DNA from 3 places in the Nonomuraea terrae genome. Region 3 is predicted to be linked to each of the others. Evidence: riboswitches for the same ligand, from Rfam matches in the RefSeq annotation. Region 3 holds a riboswitch; each other region holds the start of a gene.
What was found. Region 3 has a riboswitch for thiamine pyrophosphate ahead of ACIBP6_RS39180 (TenA family protein). Riboswitches for the same ligand answer to the same signal wherever they lie in the genome.
Positions count from the first base shown of each region.

Region 1 (7,325 bases), on a different contig from region 3:
CACGACCGCCGCGATGCCGATGAACGCGCCCGTGTTGCTCGATCTCTCCTCGGCGGCAGGAGCGGCCGAGGGGGGCTCGCTCTTCTGGTCCGGTTCGGCCAGCGCCTGGTCCAACCGCTCGTACACGGGGTTGGGCGCACTCGCCGGAACCTTCGGCTCAACGCGGTACGGAGGCTGATCACCCCGTGGCCGAACCGGTTGTCCTTTCCCTTGGGACCGAGGTCTTTGGCCGTGTCGGTGGCCAACTGCACGATCCGCCGGGCCGACATCTTCGGGTACTCCGCACGCAACAAGGCGAACGCACCTGCGGCCAGCGCGGAGGCGTGGCTGGTACCGGCACCGTTGGGCCATACCCTGCCGTCCTGGCTCAGTGCGGGAATGTTCACACCGGGCGCGCCCAAGGCGACGTAATCCTGTCGCTGGGTCTTCTCCCAGGGCCTGCCCTGGTTGTCCATCGCGCCGATCGCCACGACGCCAGGGCACGACGCCGGATAGGTCACCTCGTTGGTGGTGTCGCCCTCGTTGCCGCTCGCGGCCACGACGATGGCGTCCTTCTTCACGGCATAGGCCACCGCTTCGAAAACCTCGTCCGGGCAGGCCTTGCCACCGAATGCCGGAGAGCCCTGCGAGATGTTGATGACCTTGGCACCGTGGTCGGCCGCGTACCGGATCGCCGGCGCGGTCGTCGAGGTGCCCACATTGGGTGCCACCAGCGGCAGGATCTTGGCCTTCGGCGCCACACCGGTGAAGCCGGTCGTGTTGCCCCGCGAGGCGATCAGACTCGCCATACCGGTGCCGTGTCCGAAGCCCTCTTGGGTGTCGCGGCGACCGTCCCGGCTGCTGCTGCCCTGAAAACTCTTGCCGGGAACCACGGCGGCGCGCATGTCGGGCAGCGTCGCGTTCACGCCGGTGTCGATCACCGCCACGGTCACACCCGCGCCCTTGGTCCGCGGCCAGACCGTTTCCTCGATGTTCCAGGTGTCGAACCACCACTGTTTCTCGCTCAAGGGGGACGCCTCGGCGACGGTCACGGGACCGATGGTCAGAGCCACCGTCAACCCGGCGGACGCCAGTCGTACCAGCCTTCGCAAAACCCTCTCCTCTGCCGGAACTGCCCTTCGCGAAACGGCTTAGGATCGTACGCCACCGAGGATGGCCGTTCCTGACCAATGGCATTGTCCACGCAGAAAGTGCGCTTCATTCAGGGGCCGAGCCGGGACGGAGTGGCGGGCCGGGTTGGACGAGTACAAGGCCCACCGATTCGGGGACAAATGGTTAGCTTGGGGATTTCGGCTATCAATTGGACTTAAACAGCACGCGAGATCGCAGCCGCCGATACTTGATCGGTGCACCGTTGATGCGAAGGGCCTACTGACCCGCACGCGACCTCGATCGCATCGGAGGAAGCAAAGGTGATCTGTGGCCGGCCCGCCGTCAGGGCTGGAGGGCAACTCCGTCGCCGGCCAACAACTGGCCCACAACTAGCGAGCTACAACGAGAACGGGCGGGACTCCGTGAGACTGGAGGCCCGCCCGTTCGTACGATGTTCGCCCTGGTCAGCTGGCTAAGCCGCTGATCGAGATCGAGTGCCCCCTGTAGGATTCGAACCTACGCACCCGGCTCCGGAGGCCGGTGCTCTATCCCCTGAGCTAAGGGGGCTCGATGCGTGACAAGGCTATCAGCATCTGAGCACCACTCGGCACCAGATAAAGGTCGGCGAACAGTTCGTGTGAAACCGCACGTGATCGGGCCGGCGCGGGTACCTTTGCGGCCGTGGGCGAGGTTCTTGGGAAAGTGCTGGTCGTGGACGACGACGAGGTGATCCGGCAGCTCATCGCGGTCAACCTGAACCTTGAGGGGTTCGAGGTCGTGACCGCCACCGATGGGCAGGACTGCCTTGATCGCGTGCTCGACGTCATGCCTGATGTCATCACGCTTGACGTGATGATGCCGTGCCTGGACGGGTGGACGACGGCGGAGCGGTTGCGTACCGAGGAGGCCACGCGGCACATCAAGGTCGTGCTCGTCACGGCCAGGGCGCAGGACGACGACAAGAAGCGGGGCCGGGGCATCGGGGTGGACGCCTACCTGACCAAGCCGTTCGACCCGGCGGAGTTGATTCAGGTCGTGCGGGATCTGGCTGCGGGTGCGGGCGCGCGCGGCTGAGCGAGGCTTTGGCAGGGGTGCCGGCTGATCGAGGGTTCCGCTGGAAGGCGCTGACCGGTCCTGGGCTCTGCTCAATGGCGTCCGGTATGAGGCTTCGGGCGAGCTGCTGGGGTGGGGCTTGGCCTTGGTAAGGGCTGATGGGCGCGGGTGGCCGGGGTTCGGACGCGCGCGGTGGTGGGGTTCTTCGTAGGGTGGCGGTGTCAGTTCCCCCGCGAAAGGCTGGACCGTGCGTAGCTCGATTTTCGGGAATTTCGATCCTCGGCAGTTGCCTCCTGGCTTTGCGCTGGAGAACGGCAAGATGTTGCGCGTGCAGCTCCCCGAGGTACTGGCCAAGCAGGGGTCGATGGTCGCCTTTCAGGGGCAGATGGACTTCGACTACGAGGGCGCCGGCGGGCTCGGCAAGCTGCTGAAGAAGGCAGTGACGGGTGAGGGTGCCTCGCTGATGCGGGTGCGCGGGCAGGGGGTGCTCTATCTGGCCGACAATGCCGACGACATCCACCTGTTCTATCTGGAGAACGAGGGGATCACGGTCAACGGGCGTAATCTGCTGGCGTTCCAGCCGCAGATGACCTGGGACATCCAGCGGGTCCAGGGGGCCGGGGTGGCGGCCGGTGGGTTGTTCAACACCACGGTCACCGGCACCGGATGGGTCGCGGTGACCACTCATGGCACGCCGGTGTTGCTCGACGTGGCGCGCATGCCGACGTTCGTCGATGGGCAGGCGGCGGTCTGCTGGAGTGCGGGGTTGCAGGTCGGCGTCAACCGGACGATGAAGGCGGGCGCGCTGATCGGGCGGGGGAGCGGCGAGGCCATGCAGTTGGCGTTCCGGGGGCAGGGCTTCGTGTTGGTGCAGGCCAGCGAAGGTCCTCCTGTGGTGAAGGCGTCCTCCTGACGGGCTGCGTGTTGGTGTAGGCCGGCGAAGGTCCTTCTGTGGTGAAGGCGTCCTCCTGACGGGCTGCGTGTTGGTGTAGGCCGGCGAAGGTCCTTCTGTGGTGAAGGCGTCCTCCTGACAGGGGCGTGTTGGTGAAGGCCGGCGAAGGTCCTCCCGTGCTCCTGGCGGGGGGCGTGCTGGCGCCGGTCAGCGAAAGGGCCGCCCGTTGTGGAGGCGTCCTCCTGATCGTCCGCTGCGCGAGGTCGCCGTCGGCGGTTCTCTCCGTGGGTGGGAGAACGTCGCTTCGGCGGCCACGAGCGCCGGTGCCGGGGTGAAGGGCCGTGTAGGTGGCCCACTCCAGGGTGCTGAGCCAAGTGGAGGGCGCCCCCATAGACAGGGAATTAGCTAATTGCCATAATGCCGTGGTGCTGGATGTCGACCTGGTCAAGGCGTTGGCCAATGACAAGCGGCTGCGGATCCTGGAATGGCTGCGCGACCCCGCGCGCCACTTCTCGCCGCAGCGCGAGGGCGACCTCGTGCGCGACGGCGTCTGCTCGCTGTTCATCGCCGAGAAGCTGGGCGTGAGCCAGCCGACCTGCGGCGAGCATCTCAAGGTGCTCGCGAAGGCGGGCCTGATCCGCGGCAGGAAGATCAAACAGTGGGTGTTCTACCGGCGCGACGAGGACCGGATCGCCGCGGTGAAGGAGATGCTGAGCAGTGACTGGTGAGCCGTACGCCGCCTACGAGCGGCTGATCGCCGACATGGACGCGGCAGGAGCGCGCTACCGGCTGATCGACCACGCTCCCGAGGGGCGTACGGACGAGGTCAGCGCGTTGCGCGGGCACGACGTGTCGCAGGCGGCCAAGTGCCTGATCGTGATGGTCAAGATCGGCAAGAAGCAGACGCGGCACGTGCTGGCCGTCGTGCCCGGCGACGCCCGGCTCGACCTGCAGGCCGTCAAGGAGCTGCTCGACGGCACGTACGTCGGCTTCGCCGGCAAGGACAAGGCCGAGGAGCTGGCGGGCAGCGTCAGCGGGACGGTGCTGCCGTTCAGCTACGACCCGCGGCTGGAGCTGGTCGCCGACCCGTCGCTGCTGGGGCAGCCCGAGCTGTACTTCAACGCCGCCCGCCTCGACCGCTCGGTGGCGCTGGCCACGGACGACTACGTACGGCTGGCCAAGCCGCGGATGGCGCCCATCGTCATGAACTAGTGCGGACCACGGCCAGGGGGCAGGGCGCGTGGTGCAGCAGGGCCTGGCTGATGGAGCCGAGCAGCATGCCCGCGAGCTGCCCGTGCCCGCGCGAGCCGACGACCAGCAGGTCCGCGCCCACCGCGGCCTCTTTCAGCACCTCCAGCGGGTGCCCGTGCACGACCTCGGGAACCACGTCGACCGCGGGGTGCCGGTCGCGGTGGCCGGTCAGCCGGTCTTTCAGCAGGTCCAGCGCGTCCTGTTCGCTGTCGCGGTCGGCAGGCTCGAAGCCGGTGGACCGGGGCCAGGCCCAGGCGTACACGACGCGCAGCCGGGCGCCCCGCAGCCCTGCTTCGCGGAAGGCGAACTCGATCGCGCGCTCGGCGCCGGGGGAGTTGTCGGTCCCGGCCACGATCTCGCCGCGTGAGACGGCCGGCTGGTGCTGGACGAGCACGACGTTCGTCCGGGCGTGCGTGGCGACCCCGTGCGCGGCCGAGCCGATGAGCAGCCCGCGTACGCCGCCGACGCCGCGGTTGCCGACGACCAGCAGCTCGGCCCGTTCCGACGCCTTGACCAGGGCCGATCGAGGGTCGCCGGGCAGCAGCACGCCTTCCACGCTGACCTGCGGCCACTCGCGGCGGGCGCGGTCCTGCGCCGCGGTCAGCACGGTGTGGGCGGAGTCGCGCATCCACCGGGCCACCTCGGCGTAGTGGAGGGCCTCCTGCTCGCACAACCACTTCGGCACGGCGTAGGCCACGGTGAGCGGCGCCCCCCGCAGCTTCGCCTCGGTGGCGGCCCAGCCGGCGGCGTCAAGGCCGGTACGGGAGCCGTCCACGCCCACGATGATCAACCGATGTCAGCTCCTCACGATCGCGTGTAGCACTCCACTTCGGCGCGGCGGAGGGACAATCCCTGCTCGGTGGACTCGCGCACGCACCGGCGCTCGGTCTTGCTGAGTTTGAGCTCGCCGCACACGGCCACGCCGGCGTACGCGCGGCAGTCGAGCTCCGTGTCCTCGTTGCCGACGCGGTACGTCCGTCTGACCTCCGCGCGGCACCTCGCGGGTCCGGTGTCCGCGTAGCGACACTGGGCGATCAGCGTGTCGTACTGTTCCTGGCTCACTTCGCGCTGGTCGCTACCGTCCCCAGCGGCTGCGGTGGCGCCGACCGCGGCCAGCACCACGAGTCCGGCGACAGCGACGATCTTCTTCATAGTCCCCCCGAAGTGGTCCGTACCGCCCAGGAGGGTCACCAAACATCAATTCACACAAACGCACCATGTTTCAGGCGATGCCGGGCGTGGGTACGATCACCGCCGTCCAACGCGGGAGCCCTGCACATCGGGCTGAGAGGACGGCTGAAAGCCGCCGACCGCCAGAACCTGCTCCGGGTAATGCCGGCGAAGGGAGTTTGCGCGATGACTGACGCGCACCAGCCCCGATTCTCCAAGATCTACACCGGTGACCTGCGCGTGCCGATGCGGCAGGTGCACCTGTCCAACGGATCGGCGGTGACGCTGTACGACACCTCGGGCCCGTACACCGACCCCTCGTACGAGCCTGACCTGCGGCGTGGTCTGCCGCGGCTGCGCGAGCCCTGGGTTGCCGAGCGCCGCGAGAAGGGAGAGCCGGTCACCCAGGTCGGCTGCGCCCGGCGCGGGATCGTGACCAAGGAGATGGAGTTCATCGCCGTGCGCGAGGGGGTCACCCCCGAATTCGTCCGGCAGGAGGTGGCGGCCGGACGGGCCATCATCCCCGCGAACGTCAACCACCCCGAGTCCGAGCCGATGATCATCGGCAGGAACTTCCTCGTCAAGATCAACGCCAACATCGGCAACTCCGCCGTGACCTCCTCCATCGAGGAGGAGGTCGAGAAGATGACCTGGGCCACCCGGTGGGGCGCCGACACGATCATGGACCTGTCCACCGGCGACGACATCCACGAGACGCGCGAGTGGATCCTGCGCAACTCGCCGGTGCCGGTCGGGACCGTGCCGATCTACCAGGCACTGGAGAAGGTCAAGGGGCGCCCCGAGGCGCTGTCGTGGGAGGTCTACCGCGACACCCTGATCGAGCAGTGCGAGCAGGGCGTCGACTACGTGACCGTGCACGCGGGCGTGCGGCTGTCGTACGTGCCGCTGACCGCCGGCCGCAAGACCGGCATCGTCTCGCGCGGGGGCTCGATCATGGCCGCCTGGTGCCTGGCGCACCACCGCGAGAGCTTCCTGTACGAGAACTTCGCCGAGATGTGCGAGATCCTGGCCCGCTACGACGTGTCGTTCTCGCTCGGTGACGGCCTGCGCCCCGGCTCGATCGCGGACGCGAACGACGAGGCCCAGTTCGCCGAGCTGCGCACGCTCGGGGAGCTGACCACGATCGCGCGAGAGTACGACGTGCAGGTCATGATCGAGGGCCCGGGCCACGTGCCCATGCACAAGATCAAGGAGAACGTCGAGCTGCAGCAGGAGCTCTGCGACGACGCGCCGTTCTACACGCTCGGCCCGCTCGTGACCGACATCGCCCCTGGCTACGACCACATCACCTCGGGCATCGGGGCCGCCATGATCGGCTGGTTCGGCACCGCGATGCTCTGTTACGTCACCCCGAAGGAGCATCTCGGCCTGCCGGACAAGGACGACGTCAAGACCGGCGTGATCACGTACAAGATCGCCGCCCACGCCGCGGACCTGGCCAAGGGGCATCCGCAGGCCCAGGCGTGGGACGACGCGCTGTCGGACGCGCGGTTCGAGTTCCGCTGGGAGGACCAGTTCGACCTGTCGCTCGACCCTGACACGGCCCGGTCCTTCCACGACGAGACGCTGCCCGCCGCGCCGGCCAAGACGGCCCACTTCTGCTCGATGTGCGGCCCGAAGTTCTGCTCGATGCGCATCAGCCACGAGATCCGCGAGCAGGGGTACGCCGAGAAGGCCGCCGAGTTCCGCCGCCTCGGCGGCGAGATCTACGTCGACTAGCCGGTGAATGAGGAGGCCGGCGGCGGCGCCGGCCTCCTTGCCCACGATCGGGGAACGGCCACCACGCCGGAAACCTGACCGGTGGCCGCCTCCGCTCATCCAGGCAGCGTCTCGCCGCCGATCGGGG
Region 1 covers NZ_JBITLL010000007.1:408,100-415,424, forward strand. The annotation lists gene ACIBP6_RS35935 (S8 family serine peptidase) at 1-1,031, opposite strand, end outside; tRNA gene ACIBP6_RS35940 (tRNA-Arg) at 1,588-1,659, opposite strand; gene ACIBP6_RS35945 (response regulator) at 1,774-2,166, shown strand; gene ACIBP6_RS35950 (AIM24 family protein) at 2,393-3,058, shown strand; gene ACIBP6_RS35955 (ArsR/SmtB family transcription factor) at 3,463-3,765, shown strand; gene ACIBP6_RS35960 (YbaK/prolyl-tRNA synthetase associated domain-containing protein) at 3,755-4,249, shown strand; gene ACIBP6_RS35965 (universal stress protein) at 4,239-5,069, opposite strand; gene ACIBP6_RS35970 (hypothetical protein) at 5,093-5,440, opposite strand; TPP riboswitch at 5,542-5,652, shown strand; gene thiC (phosphomethylpyrimidine synthase ThiC) at 5,645-7,198, shown strand; gene ACIBP6_RS35980 (SDR family oxidoreductase) at 7,294-7,325, opposite strand, start outside.
Region 1: linked by a shared signal. The riboswitch ahead of thiC (phosphomethylpyrimidine synthase ThiC) and the one ahead of ACIBP6_RS39180 (TenA family protein) in region 3 are both predicted to bind thiamine pyrophosphate.

Region 2 (7,325 bases), on a different contig from region 3:
CCCCGTTCAGCTCGCCGCGGTGGTGACCGTGGCGGCCATGACCGCGGTCATGGCCGCGGCGGTGGCGGCGGCGATGGTCTTGGCGACCGCGTCCGCCGCCCAGGCGCCCTCGGCGATCTCCTTGACGCGGGCCTTGTCGGCGCCGGGGAACGCCTTGCGGACGATGCTCGCCGCGTTGGCGACCGAGATGAGCACGGCCGTGCGGGTGTCAGGGGCGGCGCCCGCCAGCACGGCCGACACCCGCTCCCTGACGTCGGCCTCGACACCCGGATGCGCCTCCGGCCAGCGGGTGACGGGAAAGACGCCGAGCACCTTGCCGCGCTCCTCCGACAACACGCCCGAGGCCGCCAGCCTCGACAGCAGACGCCGGCGCTGTTTGCCCGCCTGCAGCTTCTGCACCCACCAGACCGGGCTCTTCTCCTTCTCCTGCGCGACGATGCGGGACAGCACGGCGTCGAGCTCGTCGTCGCCTACCGGGGACGGGTCTTTCACCGTCACCTTCTTGTTCGACAGCTCCACCCGGTCCCGGACGGCCAGCTCGGCGAGCAGCGCGCCGGCGAGGGCCGGGTCGAGCTGCGCCGTGCTCACGAGGGGTTTGCCCTTGTCCTCGCTGAGGGCGAGCAGGAGGAGCTCTTCCGCGATCGTCACCATCATGCTTCGACATTAACCTCCCAGGCATGACCATTTCGGAGAAGTTGCACGCGATCGGGCGCCCGCTGCTCCAGGCCCAGCTCGACCACCCGACGGTCGCCGGGATCGCCCGCGGCGACCTGGCCGAGCCGGTGTTCCGGTCGTGGCTGGAGCAGGACTACCTGTTCCTGCTGGACTACGTGCGGGTGTTCGCGCGGCTGGCCTGGCAGGCGCCGGACGCGCACCTGGGCGACCTGGTGGACCTGGCGCACTCGACGTACCACGACGAGCTCAGCCTGCACCGGAGCATGTCGGCCGAGTTCGGGGCCGACCTGGAGGGCGCGGTGAAGGGGCCGGCGTGCGCGGCGTACACGGGGTTCCTGCTGGAGTCGGCGGCGTCGTACGGAGAGGGGCTCGCGGCGCTGTATCCGTGCATGTGGGGATATTCGAACCTGGGGCGGATCCTGGCGGAGAACCCGCCCGCCGAGCCGCGCTACCGCGCCTGGGTGGACACGTACGCCGACCCGGGGTTCGCGGCGCTGGCGGCGCGGATCGGGCAGATGATCGACGAGGCCGATCCCGACCCGCAGCGGGCGGAGGCACTGTTCACGGAGGGGATGGCGCACGAGCTCGCGTTCTGGGACGTGCCCCGGTAACGGTCGTACTCTGGGGACATGCCGGAACTTCCCGAAGTGGAGTCGCTCACCCACTTCCTGCGTGAGCGGGCCGTGGGCCGCACGGTCCTGGGCGTCGACGTGGTCGCGATCCAGGCGCTCAAGACGTTCGACCCGCCGGTGACCGCGCTCGGCGGGCTGACGATCACCGGTGTGACGCGGCACGGCAAGTTCCTCGACCTCGACTGCGACGGTCTCCACCTGGTCATCCACCTGGCCCGGGCGGGGTGGCTGCGCTGGCGCGACGACCTCTCGGGCGCCAAGCCCGTCCGCCCGGGCAAGGGCCCGCTGGCGGTGCGCGTACGGCTGGCGCCCGACGAGGAGGGGCTCGCGCCGGGGTTCGAGCTGACGGAGGCGGGGACGCAGAAGCGTCTCGCCGTCTATGTCACGAAAAATCCGGATGATGTGCCAGGCGTCGCCGCCCTCGGCCCCGACCCCTTCGACGAGTCCTTCACCGTCGAGGCGCTCAAGCGCATCGTCGGCGGCAACCGCACCCAGATCAAGGGCCTGCTGCGCGACCAGAAGATCATCGCGGGCATCGGCAACGCCTACTCCGACGAGGTGCTGCACGCCGCGAAGATGTCGCCGTTCAAGATCGCCGCGACGCTGACCGACGCGCAGATCGCCGACCTGCACGAGGCCATCGTGACCACCCTGCGCGACGCGGTCGAGCGCGCCCAGGGTCTCGCGGCCAAGGATCTGAAGGCCGAGAAGAAGTCGGGCCTGCGCGTCCACAACCGCACGGGCCAGCCGTGCGACGTCTGCGGCGACACGATCCGCGAGGTCTCGTTCGCCGACTCCTCGCTGCAGTACTGCCCCACCTGCCAGACGGGCGGCAAGCCGCTGGCCGACCGCCGCCTGTCCCGGCTGCTCAAGTAGCGTCGTCAGGCCCGTACGGGCACCGGCTCCGCGGCGCGCGCCCGCGCGCGCAGGCCGACGGCGGCGATGACGGCGGCCAGCAGTGTGGCCGTCACCGGCACCACCAGAGCGGCCCGCATGGCGGCGAGCCCGGCCTCGGCGCCCGTCGCCGCGCCCAGGGCGGCCACGTTCACCGCCGTCACCGCCGACAGCCCGAGCGCCGCGCCGAACTGGAACGAGGAGTTGATCAGACCGCCGGCCAGGCCCTGCTCGTGCTCGGCGATGCCGTCGGTGGCCACGATGGTGAGCGGGCCGTAGACGAAGGCGAACATCAGGCCGATCAGCAGCATCGACGGCAGCATGGCGGCGTACACCCAGTCCAGGCCGACGCCGAGGAAGAGCGCGTAGGCCAGCAGGCCCGACAGCAGGCCGGCGAACACGACCTTGGCGTTGCCGTACCGGTTGACCAGCCACGGGGTCAGGATGGGGGCGAGCACCACGTCGGCGGCGGCGGCCAGCATCGCCAGGCCGGTCTGGATGGTGGACCAGCCGCGCAACTCCTGCAAATAGAGCGTGACCAGGAACTGGAAGCCGAAGAACGAGGCCGTGAGCAGGGCGGCCGTCACGTTGGCCCGGACCAGCGCCTTCGACCTGAAGATGCCCAGGCGCACCAGCGGATGGGCGGCGCGGCGTTCCACGGCGACGAACGCCGCCAGCAGCGCCAGCCCGCCCGCGAAGGCGGCGACGGTGAGCGGCCACCCGTCGGCCGGGTGCTCCAGGCGTACGACGCCGTAGACCAGCAGCATCATCGCGGTCGTGACGAGGACCGCGCCCGTCAGGTCGAACCCGCCCGCGGCGGGCCGTTCGCCGTCCGGCTTCCTCAGCAACGGGATGGCGGCGGCCAGGATCACCGCCGACATCAGCACCGGCGCGAAGAACACCCAGCGCCAGCCGAACGCCGTCAGCAGGCCGCCGATCACCAGGCCGAGCGCGAACCCGCCCGCGGCCGTCCCCGCGTAGATCAGCAGCGCCCGGTTGCGCACCGGGCCCTCGGGAAAGGTCGTGGTGATCAGCGACAGGCCGGCCGGCGTCATGAACGCGGCGGCGACCCCCGTGACGAACCGCGCCACGAGCAGCACCCACCCTTCGTCCGCGAAGCCGCCGAGCCCGGAGAAGACGAGGAAGACCACCAGCCAGAGCAGGAACATCCGCCGCCTGCCCAGCAGGTCGGCCGCCCGGCCGCCGAGCAGCATGAACCCGCCGTAGCCGAGCACGTACGCGCTCACGACGCCGCTCAGCATGCCGGTGGACAGCCCCAGGTCGGCCCGGATGGAGGGGAGGGCGACGTTCAGCATGGCCACGTCGATGCCCTCAAGGAAGATGGCTCCGCACAGAACAGCGAGTACGCCCCAAGAACGGGCAGAAACTGGCATCACGGTTACCTTTCGGCAGGTCGGTTATCTCTTGTAACCGTCCACATCATGGGCCAGTATGAAATGTCGTGGAAGACGGCACTTTAAGGTCACTCAGTTACTGCGAAAGCACCGTGGACGACGACTACGACGCCCGTCAGTGGGACACCCGGGAGGACTGCGAGGTCCGGCAGATCCTCGACCGCATCGCCGACAAGTGGTCGCTGCTGGTCATCGCCCTGCTCGACTGCCAGAGCCTGCGCTTCACCCAGCTCCGCCGCGAGATCGACGGCGTCAGCCAGCGCATGCTCAGCGTCACCCTGCGCCAGCTCGAACGCGACGGCCTGGTCACCCGCACGGTCCACCCCGTGGTGCCGCCACGGGTCGACTACGCGCTGACGCCGCTCGGCCGTACGTTGCACCAGACCATCAAGGCGCTGGTCACCTGGACGGAGGAGCACCGGGGGGAGATCGCGGCGGCGCGTGCCGACTACGACGCGCGGCGCGAGATGATGGAGACATGACCGTTCCCGAGATCGAGGCCAACGCCCTCCCCGACGACGCCTACCTGCTCGACGTCCGTGAGCAGGAAGAATGGCTGGCAGGGCACGCGCCGCAGGCCGTCCACATCCCGATGACGCAGATCCAGGGCCGCCTCGACGAGGTCCCCGCCGACCGCACGGTCTACGTCGTCTGCCGGGTGGGTGGCCGGTCGATGCAGGTGGCGGCGTGGCTCAACCAGCTCGGCCGCGACGCGGTCAACGTGGCGGGCGGCATGCAGTCGTGGGAGGCGGCGAGCCGTCCGATGGAGAGCGAGACCGGCCAGCCGCCGTTCGTCGCCTGAGCCCGGGAGAGGGGCGCCGCGCTGACCCTGGCCCGCTCCGTCGAGGGGCGGTCTGGCGGTCTGGTGAAGGGTTAGGGCATCATGGGGGCGTAAAGCCGGGTTGATCCTGGCTTTGCCATACCTGTCAACGCGGGAGCTTGGGGCTTACCAGGCTGAGAGGGCGACTGAGCGCTGTCGCCGACCGCACGAACCTGTCCGGGTAATGCCGGCGTAGGGAGTGTGCGATGACGCACGGCGTCGAAGAAGTCCCCCTGACCCTCGAAGGACGGCCGCCGAAGACGCTGGGCGTGCTCGACCAGGGTGCGCTCTGGGCCAACCTGGGGGTCAGCCTGCTCGGCTTCTCCGGGGCGCTGTTCCTGATCGACCCCCTCGACGGCGTCCCGCTCTCGCTGGGCGCGGCGCTCCTCGCCACCGTGATCGGCAGCCTGATCGGCACCGCCATGGTCGGCCTGTCGGCCATCCCGGGCACCCGGACGGGACAGCCCGCGATGGTGCTGCTGCGCGGGCTGTTCGGGGCCAGGATGTCGTACGTCCCCACGGTGCTGAACATCGTGCAGATGCTCGGCTGGGGCGCCTTCGAGCTGTGGGTGATCGCCAAGGCGGCCAACGCGATGTTCGGCGGGATCCCGTACGAGGCGTGGGTGATCGTGGCGGGTGTGCTGACCACCGCGCTGACGATCTGGCCGCTCGGCGCGATCCGGGTGCTGCGCCGGTACGTCACCATCGGGGTGATCATCTCGATGCTCTGGTTCGCCTGGCACATGATCTCCGACGCGCCCCCGTACACGGGCGGCTCGTGGGAGGCGTTCGCGCCGGCGGTCGACTACGTGATCGCGCTGTCGGTGTCGTGGGTGCCGATGGCCGCCGACTTCGCCCGGCACTCGCGGTCGAGCAAGGCCGCGTTCACCGGCGTGGTCGGGGGCTACACGCTGGCCCAGGTGGCCTGCCTCGGCCTCGGCGTGTACGCGGTCGCGATCGCGGGAGCCGAGGCGGTGGCGGCCGACTCGACGTCGGTGTTCGGCACGTTCGTCGCGGTGCCGCTGGGCGTGCTGTTCTTCGCCGTCCTGACGCTGCGCGAGACCGACCAGTCGTTCGCCAACGTCTACTCCACCACCATGTCGCTGCAGAACCTCATGCCGCGCGTGGACCGGCGCGTCTTCTCCGTCGCCATCGGCGTGCTGACCGTCGGCATCGCCCTGGTGGTGGACGTCAACTCCTACGGCGCGTTCCTGGGCGTGATCGGGGCGGTGTTCGTGCCGATGTTCGCGGTGCTCGCCGTCGAGTACTTCCTCTTCGGCGGCTCCCGCTCGTGGAACACCGCCGAGGACGCGCCTTCGCGCTGGTCGATGCTGGTGCCGTGGGCGCTCGGCTTCGTCGCGTACTGGCTGACCACCTCCACCCCGACCGTCGCCGGGTGGGACCAGATCTGGGCGGGCCTGCGCGATGCCATCGGCTTCACCCGCGAGCCGTGGATGAACGGCGCCCTCGGCGGCGCGGTCGTCGCGGCACTCGTGACCGCCGTGATCGGCCTGGTGCGGCAGCGCCGCTCAGCTGCCCGCTGAGACGCGCCGCTCGACGTTGAGGAGGTGCTGCTTGGCGGCCGCGCCTCCGGCGTAGTCGCCGAGCGAGCCGTCGGCGCGCACCACCCGGTGACACGGGGCGATCACGCAGACGGGGTTGGAGGCCAGCGCGTTGCCGATCGCCCGCAGCGCGCGCGGCCGGCCGATGCTCTCGCCGATCTCCTCCAGCGTCGTGGTGGTGCCGTAGGGGACGGCCATCGTCTTCTGCAGCACCGTACGAGCGAACGGGGTGGCGAGCGTCAGGTCGACCGGCGTGGCGAACGCCCGCAGCCGGCCCGAGAAGTAGGCGTCGAGCTCTCTGCGCACCGGGTCGAGCCGGCGCGGGTCGGGCCCGATGGAATCGCCCATATGCCTGCTGATCAGCTCGAACACATCGTTTTCCGCCTCGAAGCTGCAGGCCGCGATGCCCTTGCCGGTCACCGCTAGCACGAGCCGGCCCACGGCGCCGTCATAGGCGCCGAACGCGATGGCGGGCGGCCTCACTCCCCGATAGGTGCTGGAGGTCACCCGTAGCAGGGCATCGAGATCGGAACTCGACATTCCCCTCACCCTCCCCACCCGTCGAGAATCACCGTGACCGCAGCGTATCGGACGGATCGCCCGACGCACCCACCGCGCCACGGGCACTATGGAGGTGTGGGGGACCAATGGGCCGGTAGTGACGAGGAGATCGCCCGCGCGGTGCTCGCCAGCTCACCCAACGCCGTGGTCGCGCTCGACCGCGACCAGACCGTTCTGGTGTGGAACGATGCGGCCGAGCGCATGTTCGGCCACCCGGCGCAGGAGATGCTCGGGCGCCGGGCGCCGATCGTGCCCGATGAGCTGACCGCCGAGCACAACGCCGTGCTGGAGCGCGTACGCACCGGCGAGCCCGTGTCGCTGCACACCAAGCGGCTGCGCCGCGACGGCACGGTGCTCGACGTCCGCGTGGACATCGGCGCCCTGCGCCTCGGCAGCGCCGTGGCCGGGTACGTCTTCGTGCACCACCCGGCGCGGGCCGACGAGCTCGCCCGGCACCGGATGGCGCGCCGGGCCAGGCTGGTGCGCCGGCTCACCGACGTGGTCGGCGACATCAACTCCGAGCTGGAGCTGCCCGCCGTGCTCGACCGGATCTCGGCCAGCCTCACCGAGCTGACCGGGGCGGACGCCGGCGGGTTCGTGCTCATCGAGGGCGAACGCCTGCGGCTGGTGAGCACGTACCGGCTGCCGGAGGCGCTCAGGGGCATCACCACCGACCTGCGTACGAGCCTGGTGGACAAGCTGTTACGCACCGGCAAGACCGTGCTGCTGGAGTCCGACGGGCTGGACGACCTGGTGTGGGCGCGGC
Region 2 covers NZ_JBITLL010000006.1:204,629-211,953, reverse strand. The annotation lists gene ACIBP6_RS30275 (GOLPH3/VPS74 family protein) at 7-654, opposite strand; gene ACIBP6_RS30270 (TenA family protein) at 678-1,286, shown strand; gene ACIBP6_RS30265 (Fpg/Nei family DNA glycosylase) at 1,305-2,183, shown strand; gene ACIBP6_RS30260 (MFS transporter) at 2,189-3,595, opposite strand; gene ACIBP6_RS30255 (winged helix-turn-helix transcriptional regulator) at 3,709-4,098, shown strand; gene ACIBP6_RS30250 (rhodanese-like domain-containing protein) at 4,095-4,418, shown strand; TPP riboswitch at 4,538-4,652, shown strand; gene ACIBP6_RS30245 (purine-cytosine permease family protein) at 4,643-5,980, shown strand; gene ACIBP6_RS30240 (methylated-DNA--[protein]-cysteine S-methyltransferase) at 5,966-6,538, opposite strand; gene ACIBP6_RS30235 (PAS domain S-box protein) at 6,635-7,325, shown strand, end outside.
Region 2: linked by a shared signal. The riboswitch ahead of ACIBP6_RS30245 (purine-cytosine permease family protein) and the one ahead of ACIBP6_RS39180 (TenA family protein) in region 3 are both predicted to bind thiamine pyrophosphate.

Region 3 (7,325 bases):
CACGCCGCCCAGTTCCCTGGCCGCCAGCCGAGCACCGGCTTCGACCGTGTCCGCGGCCAGGTCGAGGACGATCGGCACGGCGAAGCCGCCCGCGTCCTTGATCTCCGCGTGCAGCGCGTCGAGGCGGTCCTGACGGCGGGCCACCAGGGCCACCCGCGCGCCCTGGGCCGCGAGCAGCCGGGCGGTGGCCGCGCCGATCCCGGAAGAGGCCCCGGTCACGACCGCGCGCCGACCGGCAAGAGAGGACTGAGAAGTCATCGCATTTCTCCAGTTGATGGGGTTCGGCAGAGATGCTGCTGCACGTCGTACGGGGACAGGGAGGACTCTGGTGAGGGTGGTACTGGCAGGGTCAGGGCGGCGCGTCCGGAATGTCCGATACTGAAGGGTGTGGACGTGAGGAAAGAGCTGGGAGAGTTCCTGCGCTCGCGGCGCGCACGCGTACGGCCCGAGGACACCGGGCTTCCCCTGTACGGGGAGCGCCGAAGGGTCACCGGGCTCCGCCGCGAGGAGGTGGCCCTGCTCGCCGGGGTGAGCGTGCCGTACTACGTGCGCCTGGAGCAGGGACGTGCCGCCAATGTCTCCGACGAGGTGCTCGGCGCGATCGCCCGGGCGCTGCGGCTGGACGAGACCGAGCAGGCCCACCTGCGCAACGTGGCCCGCTCTCTGCGCCGCCGTACGGAGCCACGGCCGTCGCGGCGCGTGCGGCCCACGATCCAGCGGCTGCTGGACGCGTGCGGAGGGCCCGCGTTCGTCATGGGCCGCCGTACCGAGCTGCTCGCCTGCAACCGCCTGGCCGCGCTGCTCTTCTTCGGCCGCACGGAGCCCCCCCTGCCCGCCGAAGGTCTCAACTGCGCGCGCCTGGTGTTCCTCGACGAGTCCGTCCGGGCCCTCTACCTCAACTGGGAGGACAAGGCACGCGAGACGGTGGCGTTCATCCGGCTCGACGCCGGTCGCCATCCCGGCGACAAGGAGCTCGCCACGCTGATCGGCGAGCTGTCGATGCGGAGCGCCGACTTCCGCCGCCTGTGGGCGGAGCACGACGTCAGAGAACGCTCGAACGGCGAAGTCCGCGTGGACCACCCGCTCGTCGGCGAGCTGGTCCTCGACTACGAGAGCCTGAAGGTCGGCGACGACCCCGACCAGGTGCTGGTCACCTACCTGCCCGAGCCCGGCTCACCCAGCGACGAGGCCCTCCGCTTCCTGGCCAGCTGGCACAGCGGCCCTCTCCAGCCGCAGAACGCCGGACACTGACGTTCTCCCAGCGCCGGATCTAGGACCTCCGTGCCCGCGTGAAGGATCCGGAAGCGACCGGGTTCCGCCGGGTCTCGATCGGCTGATTCGTCGGTCCGCTCCGCTCCAGGTGGCGATGGTGGGGTATTCATGCGCCCGAATGACGATTCGGCTGCCCTTTGCCCGGATGATCGCAGAGTGAACGCCGCCGAGAGTAGCCGAGCCGGGAATCCGGCCTTCCGGGAGCACCACGGGGCTCACGCCGAGAAACCTACACGGACCCGACAGAAGCGTCCATATATCGAAAAAAGGCATTTTTCGATATATGGAGATGGAAAATGCGCGGAGTTGTGACGGCCATGACTCGTTGATGGTGAGGAAGCGTTTCAGTGTTCACCCAAGCGGGTAAAGCCGACGTGAATTCTGAGCTGCCTGTTTCCAGGAGCCACAGATGTCCCGTATCTCACTCACGCCGGCCGCCCGCGAGTCTCTGCGCGACGACGAAGTGGTGTTCTTCGACTGGCACGTGACCGGCCTCTGCTGCGCGGACGCGGGAGAGTTCTCGCTCAGGCCGTTGCGCCGCTCCCGGTTGCCCCGGCGCTCGCGCCGCCTCGGGACGACCGATCTGGTGTACGCCCATCCGTTCGCCTGGGTGCATCTCGCCGAGCTCCCCGTCACGATCGACTGCCGTCCGCTGTGGCGCTGGCGGCGCTTCACCTCCGATCTGCCGCCGGACGCCGGACTGCGCTGCTGCCTGGGCCGCCCCCTGTATGGCCCCGCCTCACCTGGAGGTAACCGTTGAAGCTGCGTTCCATCCTCATCTGGACGGCGGTCGCCATCGTCGGCGGCGTGGGGTGGGCGATGCTCGCCCTGTCCAGAGGAGAGAACGTCAACGCGGTGTGGCTCCTGTGCGCCGCGCTCGGCTCGTACGCCATCGCCTACCGGTTCTACGCCCGCTTCATCGTCAAGAAGGTGCTGCGGGCCGATGACCGCCGGGCCACTCCGGCCGAACGGCTCGACAACGGCGTCGACTACCAGCCGACCGACCGCCGCATCCTGTTCGGCCACCACTTCGCCGCGATCGCCGGGGCCGGGCCGCTGGTCGGGCCCGTGCTGGCGGCGCAGATGGGCTACCTGCCCGGCACCATCTGGATCATCGCGGGGGTGATCTTCGCCGGGGCCGTCCAGGACATGGTGGTGCTGTTCTTCTCGATGCGCCGCAACGGGCGCAGCCTCGGGCAGATGGCCCGCGAGGAGATCGGCCCGGTCGGCGGCGCGGCGGCGCTCATCGCGGTCTTCGCCATCATGATCATCCTGCTGGCCGTGCTGGCGCTGGTCGTGGTGAACGCGCTGGCGCAGTCGCCGTGGGGTGTCTTCTCGATCGCGATGACCATCCCGATCGCCCTGTTCATGGGCTTCTACCTGCGGATGATCAGGCCCGGCAAGGTCGTCGAGGCCAGCGTGATCGGCGTCGCGCTGCTGCTGCTGGCGATCGTGGCCGGCGGCTGGGTGCAGGAGTCGAGCTGGGCGCCGTTCTTCACGCTGAGCCCGTCCGCCATCGCGCTGTGGCTCATCGCGTACGGGTTCGTCGCCGCCGTGCTGCCCGTCTGGATGCTGCTCGCGCCGCGCGACTACCTGTCGACGTTCATGAAGATCGGCACGATCGTGCTGATCGCGATCGGCATCGCGGTCACCATGCCGGTCATGCAGACCCCCGCCTTCACCGACTTCGCCTTCACCGGCGACGGGCCGGTCTTCGCCGGGTCGCTGTTCCCGTTCGTGTTCATCACGATCGCCTGCGGCGCGTTGTCGGGGTTCCACTCGCTGATCTCGTCCGGCACGACGCCCAAGATGATCCAGAAGGAGAGCCAGGTCCGCCTGATCGGGTACGGCTCCATGCTCATGGAGTCGTTCGTGGCCGTCATGGCGATCACGGCGGCCTGCGTGCTCACCCCCGGCCTCTACTTCGCGATGAACTCCCCGGCCGGCGTCGTCGGCACCACCGTGCAGAGCGCCGCCGAGGCCGTCACGAACATGGGCTTCATCATCACGCCCGAGCAGCTGCAGGCGGCGGCGACGGCCGTACAGGAGGAGACGCTGATCGCCCGGACGGGCGGCGCGCCGACGCTGGCGGTGGGCATCTCCCAGATCTTCTCCGGGTTCCTCGGGGGCCAGGCGCTGCAGGCGTTCTGGTACCACTTCGCGATCATGTTCGAGGCGCTGTTCATCCTCACCACCGTCGACGCCGGCACCCGCGTCGGGCGCTTCATGCTCCAGGACACCATCGGCAACCTGTGGAAGCCGATGGGCCGGGTGAGCTGGTGGCCGAGCGTCTACATCTCCAGCGCCGTCGTCGTGGCGGCCTGGGGTTACTTCCTCTACCAGGGCGTCAACGACCCGCTCGGCGGCATCAACCAGCTGTTCCCGTTGTTCGGCATCGCCAACCAGCTGCTCGCCGCGGTGGCGCTCACCGTCGCCACCACTCTGCTGATCAAGAGCGGGCGGCTGAAATGGGCCTGGGTCACGGCGGTGCCCCTGGCCTGGGACGTCGCCGTCACGCTGACGGCGAGCTGGCAGAAGATCTTCTCGCCCGACCCGGGGCTCGGCTTCTTCGCCCAGCGCGACCGCTACCAGACCGCGCTCGACCAGGGCCAGTTGCTCGCGCCCGCCCGGACGGAGGACGCGATGCGGCAGATCGTGATCAACTCGACCGTCGACGGCATCCTGGCGGCCCTGTTCGCCATTCTGATCATCGTCGTCATCGTGGACGCCATGCGGGTGTGGGTGAAGGCGATCAGATCGCCGGAGCCGCTGCCGAGCACGGAGGAGCCGTTCCAGGAGTCGAAGATCCTCGCGCCGTCCGGCCTCATCCCCACCCGCGAGGAACGGGAGGCGATGGCCAGGGCCACAGCGGGGAGCTGAGCGTCAGGGCGCGAGCCACCGCTCGGTCGGCCAGGTCTCGCGCCTCCAGGCGCTGTCCCAGAACATCCACTCGTACGCCGCCGCCCGGCAGTACGCCCGCTCCATGGCCGCGCGGGTGTCCGGCCCGGCGGCGGCGGCGAGCCGGTCGGCGACGGCCTTGGCCTGCTCCACGGAGGCCGCGAAGCCGGGGTCGGAGTAGGTGGAGATCCACTTCCCGTACGGGTGGCCGTCCAGGTCGCCGGCCCTGCCGAGCAGCGCCGTGCCGACGTCCTGATAGATCCAGAAGCACGGCAGCACCGCCGCCGCGATCACCGGGTACGGCGCGGTGAGCGCGGTCGCCTGCAGGAACGACGCGTACGCCAGGCACGTCGGCGACGTGGCGACGCCCTCGGCGTCGGCGCCCAGGTCGGCGACGTAGCCGGCGTGCAGCAGGCGCTCGGCGGCCAGCGCGGTGTGCGCGCTCTGCGCGTAGAACGCGGCCTCCGCCGGGTCGCCGGCGCGGGCCGACGCCGTGGCGAGCGTCTTGGAGAACGCCTCCAGATAGCGGCCGTCCTGCACGATGTAGAACGCGAACCGCTCGGGTTCGAGCGTGCCGTCGCCGAGTGCGACGTTGAACGGGTGGTCGTGGATGGCCTTCATCAACTCGGCCGTGCGCTGCCACATGTCGTCGCAGAACATGACGTCCCTTCGCTAGTGCGAACTAGAGCAGGTTCGACGGGTGTGATCTCAGCCCGGACGCCCGGGCACCCCGCGTCAACGCGCCGACTGTAACACGGGATTAGCCGGACATCTTGTACGTCAGCCCTCATGTGGGTTGTTACCTGGCGATTCATTCCAAGATCAGGCAGTTACTCCTTGATCAACATCCAGGTTTCGGCTGCCGTTAACCCGGCCTGATATGTCCCTTTGTAACGTTCGTCCCAGTCACGCGCCCTCCTCCCCGTGCGATCCCGATCGGGATCAGGACGCGGTCGGTGATCAGGCCCTGACCTCCTTCCCTCTGCACGACCATGTCCGAGGAGACGCATGTCCACGGAAACCCTGACGTCCGCCGGCGCGCCCATCGACGCGTACGGCACGCCGCTGATCGACGCCGCGGACCTCGTCCCCGGAGCCCGCGTCCTGATCAAGGACGAGACCCGGTACGCCTCCGGCAGCCACAAGGAACCCGCGGCGCGGGCCGTGGTGGCCCGCGCCGCCGCCGACGGGTACCGCCATGTGGTGGTCGCGACGTGCGGCAACTACGGCCGCGCGATGGCGATGGCGTGCCGCGCTGCCGGCATGACCTGCACAATCGTCCTGCCCGAGGGCTGGAGCGACGGTGGCGCGTGGATGCGCGCCGCGGGGGCTCACGTGCATCTGGTGCCCGGCAGCTACGAGGACGCCGTGGACGAGTCCCGCCGGGTGGCCGCGGAGGAGGGCGCGGTCGACGGCAACGTGGACGGCCCGTACGCGGACGCGGTGTTCGAGGGACACGGCGTGGTGGTCCCCGCGCTGCGGGAGGCCCTCGGCGAGCCGCCCGCGGCGCTGTGGGTCCCGGTGGGCAACGGCACCACGACGATCGCCGTCCACCGGCGGATGCGGGCACTCGGCTGGTCCAGCGTGATCAACGGTGTGTGTTCCGCGGGCAACAACCCGGTGGTGACGAGCTGGCCCGGCGAGTACCGGATGTTGCCGCCGGACGCCGTCACGGCGTCGGACCACAACCAGCCGCTGGTCAACTGGCACGCCCTGCAGGGCGCCGAGGCCATGGCGGCCATCGCCGACACCGGCGGCGCGGTGTTCGGGGTCCACGACGAGCAGTTGATCGAGGCCAGGGCCGCGCTCACCCCGTACGGTGCGAGCCCGACCGCGGCCGGGGCGGCGGCCCTGGCCGGGCTGCTCGCGCGCGCCCGCGCGGCGGGCCCGCTGTCCGGAACCCACGTCGTGCTGCTCAGCGGACGCTGACCGTACCTGCCGCACCTGATCGGGGAAACGATGACCGCACTGACCGGAGGCGGCCCCGCGCTGCTCTTCGCGCGCACCAAGGTGACCCGGGACGACCAGCGGGTCTTCGTCGCCAAGCTGGCCGCGCTGGCCGTGCTGACCGCCGTGGGGGTGGTCCTCGCGCTGCGCCCGGAGTTACCCCTGGTCGCCGTGGGCGTGGTGATCCTCGCCGCGATGTACACGCACGCCGTCGAGTTGCAGCACCAGTGCCTGCACCACTCGGCGTTCCGCAGGCCCTGGCCGCACCGGCTGGCCGGCGTCCCGCTGGGCCTGCCCCTGATGGTGGTCTACAGCCACTACCGCCTGCGTCACCTGCAGCATCACCGTTATCTCGGCACGCCCCAGGACACCGAGTTCTTCGGCTTCGACACCCGGGCACCGCTGACCGTGTCACACCTGGTACGCGGGCTGCTCGACTACCGGCGGCTCGCCTCGGTCCTGTGGGAGGTGCTGCTCGCCGCCACGGGCCGCTGGACGTACGGGTTCGGCGCGGTCAGCCCGGCCATGCGCCGCCGCATCGTCGTGGACCACCTGGTCCTGGGCGGGGCCGTCCTGGCCGCGCTCGGCGTCGCCGTGGCCGGGTACGGCCAGTACCCGCTCCGGCTGTGGGTGCTGCCCCTCCTGCTCGCGGTGCCACTGCACTTCCTCGTGGAGCTGCCCGAGCACGTCCTCTGCGACACCGACAGCACCGATGTGCTGCGCAACACGCGGTCGATCAGGGGGAGCCGGCTGAGCACCTGGTTCACCAACGGCAACAACCTGCACATCGAGCACCATGCCGCGATGAGCGTGCCGATCAACCTGCTGCCCGGCCGTCACGAGGAGACCCGCCGCCACGCCGTCCACGTGGAGCGTACGTACGCGGACTTCTACCGCACCCTCTGGGCGGCCCTTCGCCGGCCGCACGGGAGAGGTGAGGCATGAGCGACATGCGCATCGCCGGCCCGGCGGAGGCGTCCCACGGTTCCGCCACGGGATCGCGGGACGCGGCCCCGGCCTTCGACGTGCTCGCCGCCGTCGCCGAGCAGGCACACCGAACGCCCGGCGCCCCGGCTCTGATCGACACGACGGGGCAGACCTCGTACGCGGCGCTGGTGGCGGAGGTGGACCGGCTGGCGGGCGTGCTGGCGGCCGCCGGGGTCGGGCCCGGTGACCTGGTCGGGCTGTGCCTGCCGCGCGGGCGGGCG
Region 3 covers NZ_JBITLL010000008.1:189,681-197,005, reverse strand. The annotation lists gene ACIBP6_RS39200 (SDR family oxidoreductase) at 1-258, opposite strand, end outside; gene ACIBP6_RS39195 (helix-turn-helix transcriptional regulator) at 394-1,251, shown strand; gene ACIBP6_RS39190 (hypothetical protein) at 1,682-2,032, shown strand; gene ACIBP6_RS39185 (carbon starvation CstA family protein) at 2,029-4,152, shown strand; gene ACIBP6_RS39180 (TenA family protein) at 4,156-4,830, opposite strand; TPP riboswitch at 4,818-4,913, opposite strand; gene ACIBP6_RS39175 (pyridoxal-phosphate dependent enzyme) at 5,179-6,099, shown strand; gene ACIBP6_RS39170 (fatty acid desaturase family protein) at 6,130-7,062, shown strand; gene ACIBP6_RS39165 (amino acid adenylation domain-containing protein) at 7,059-7,325, shown strand, end outside.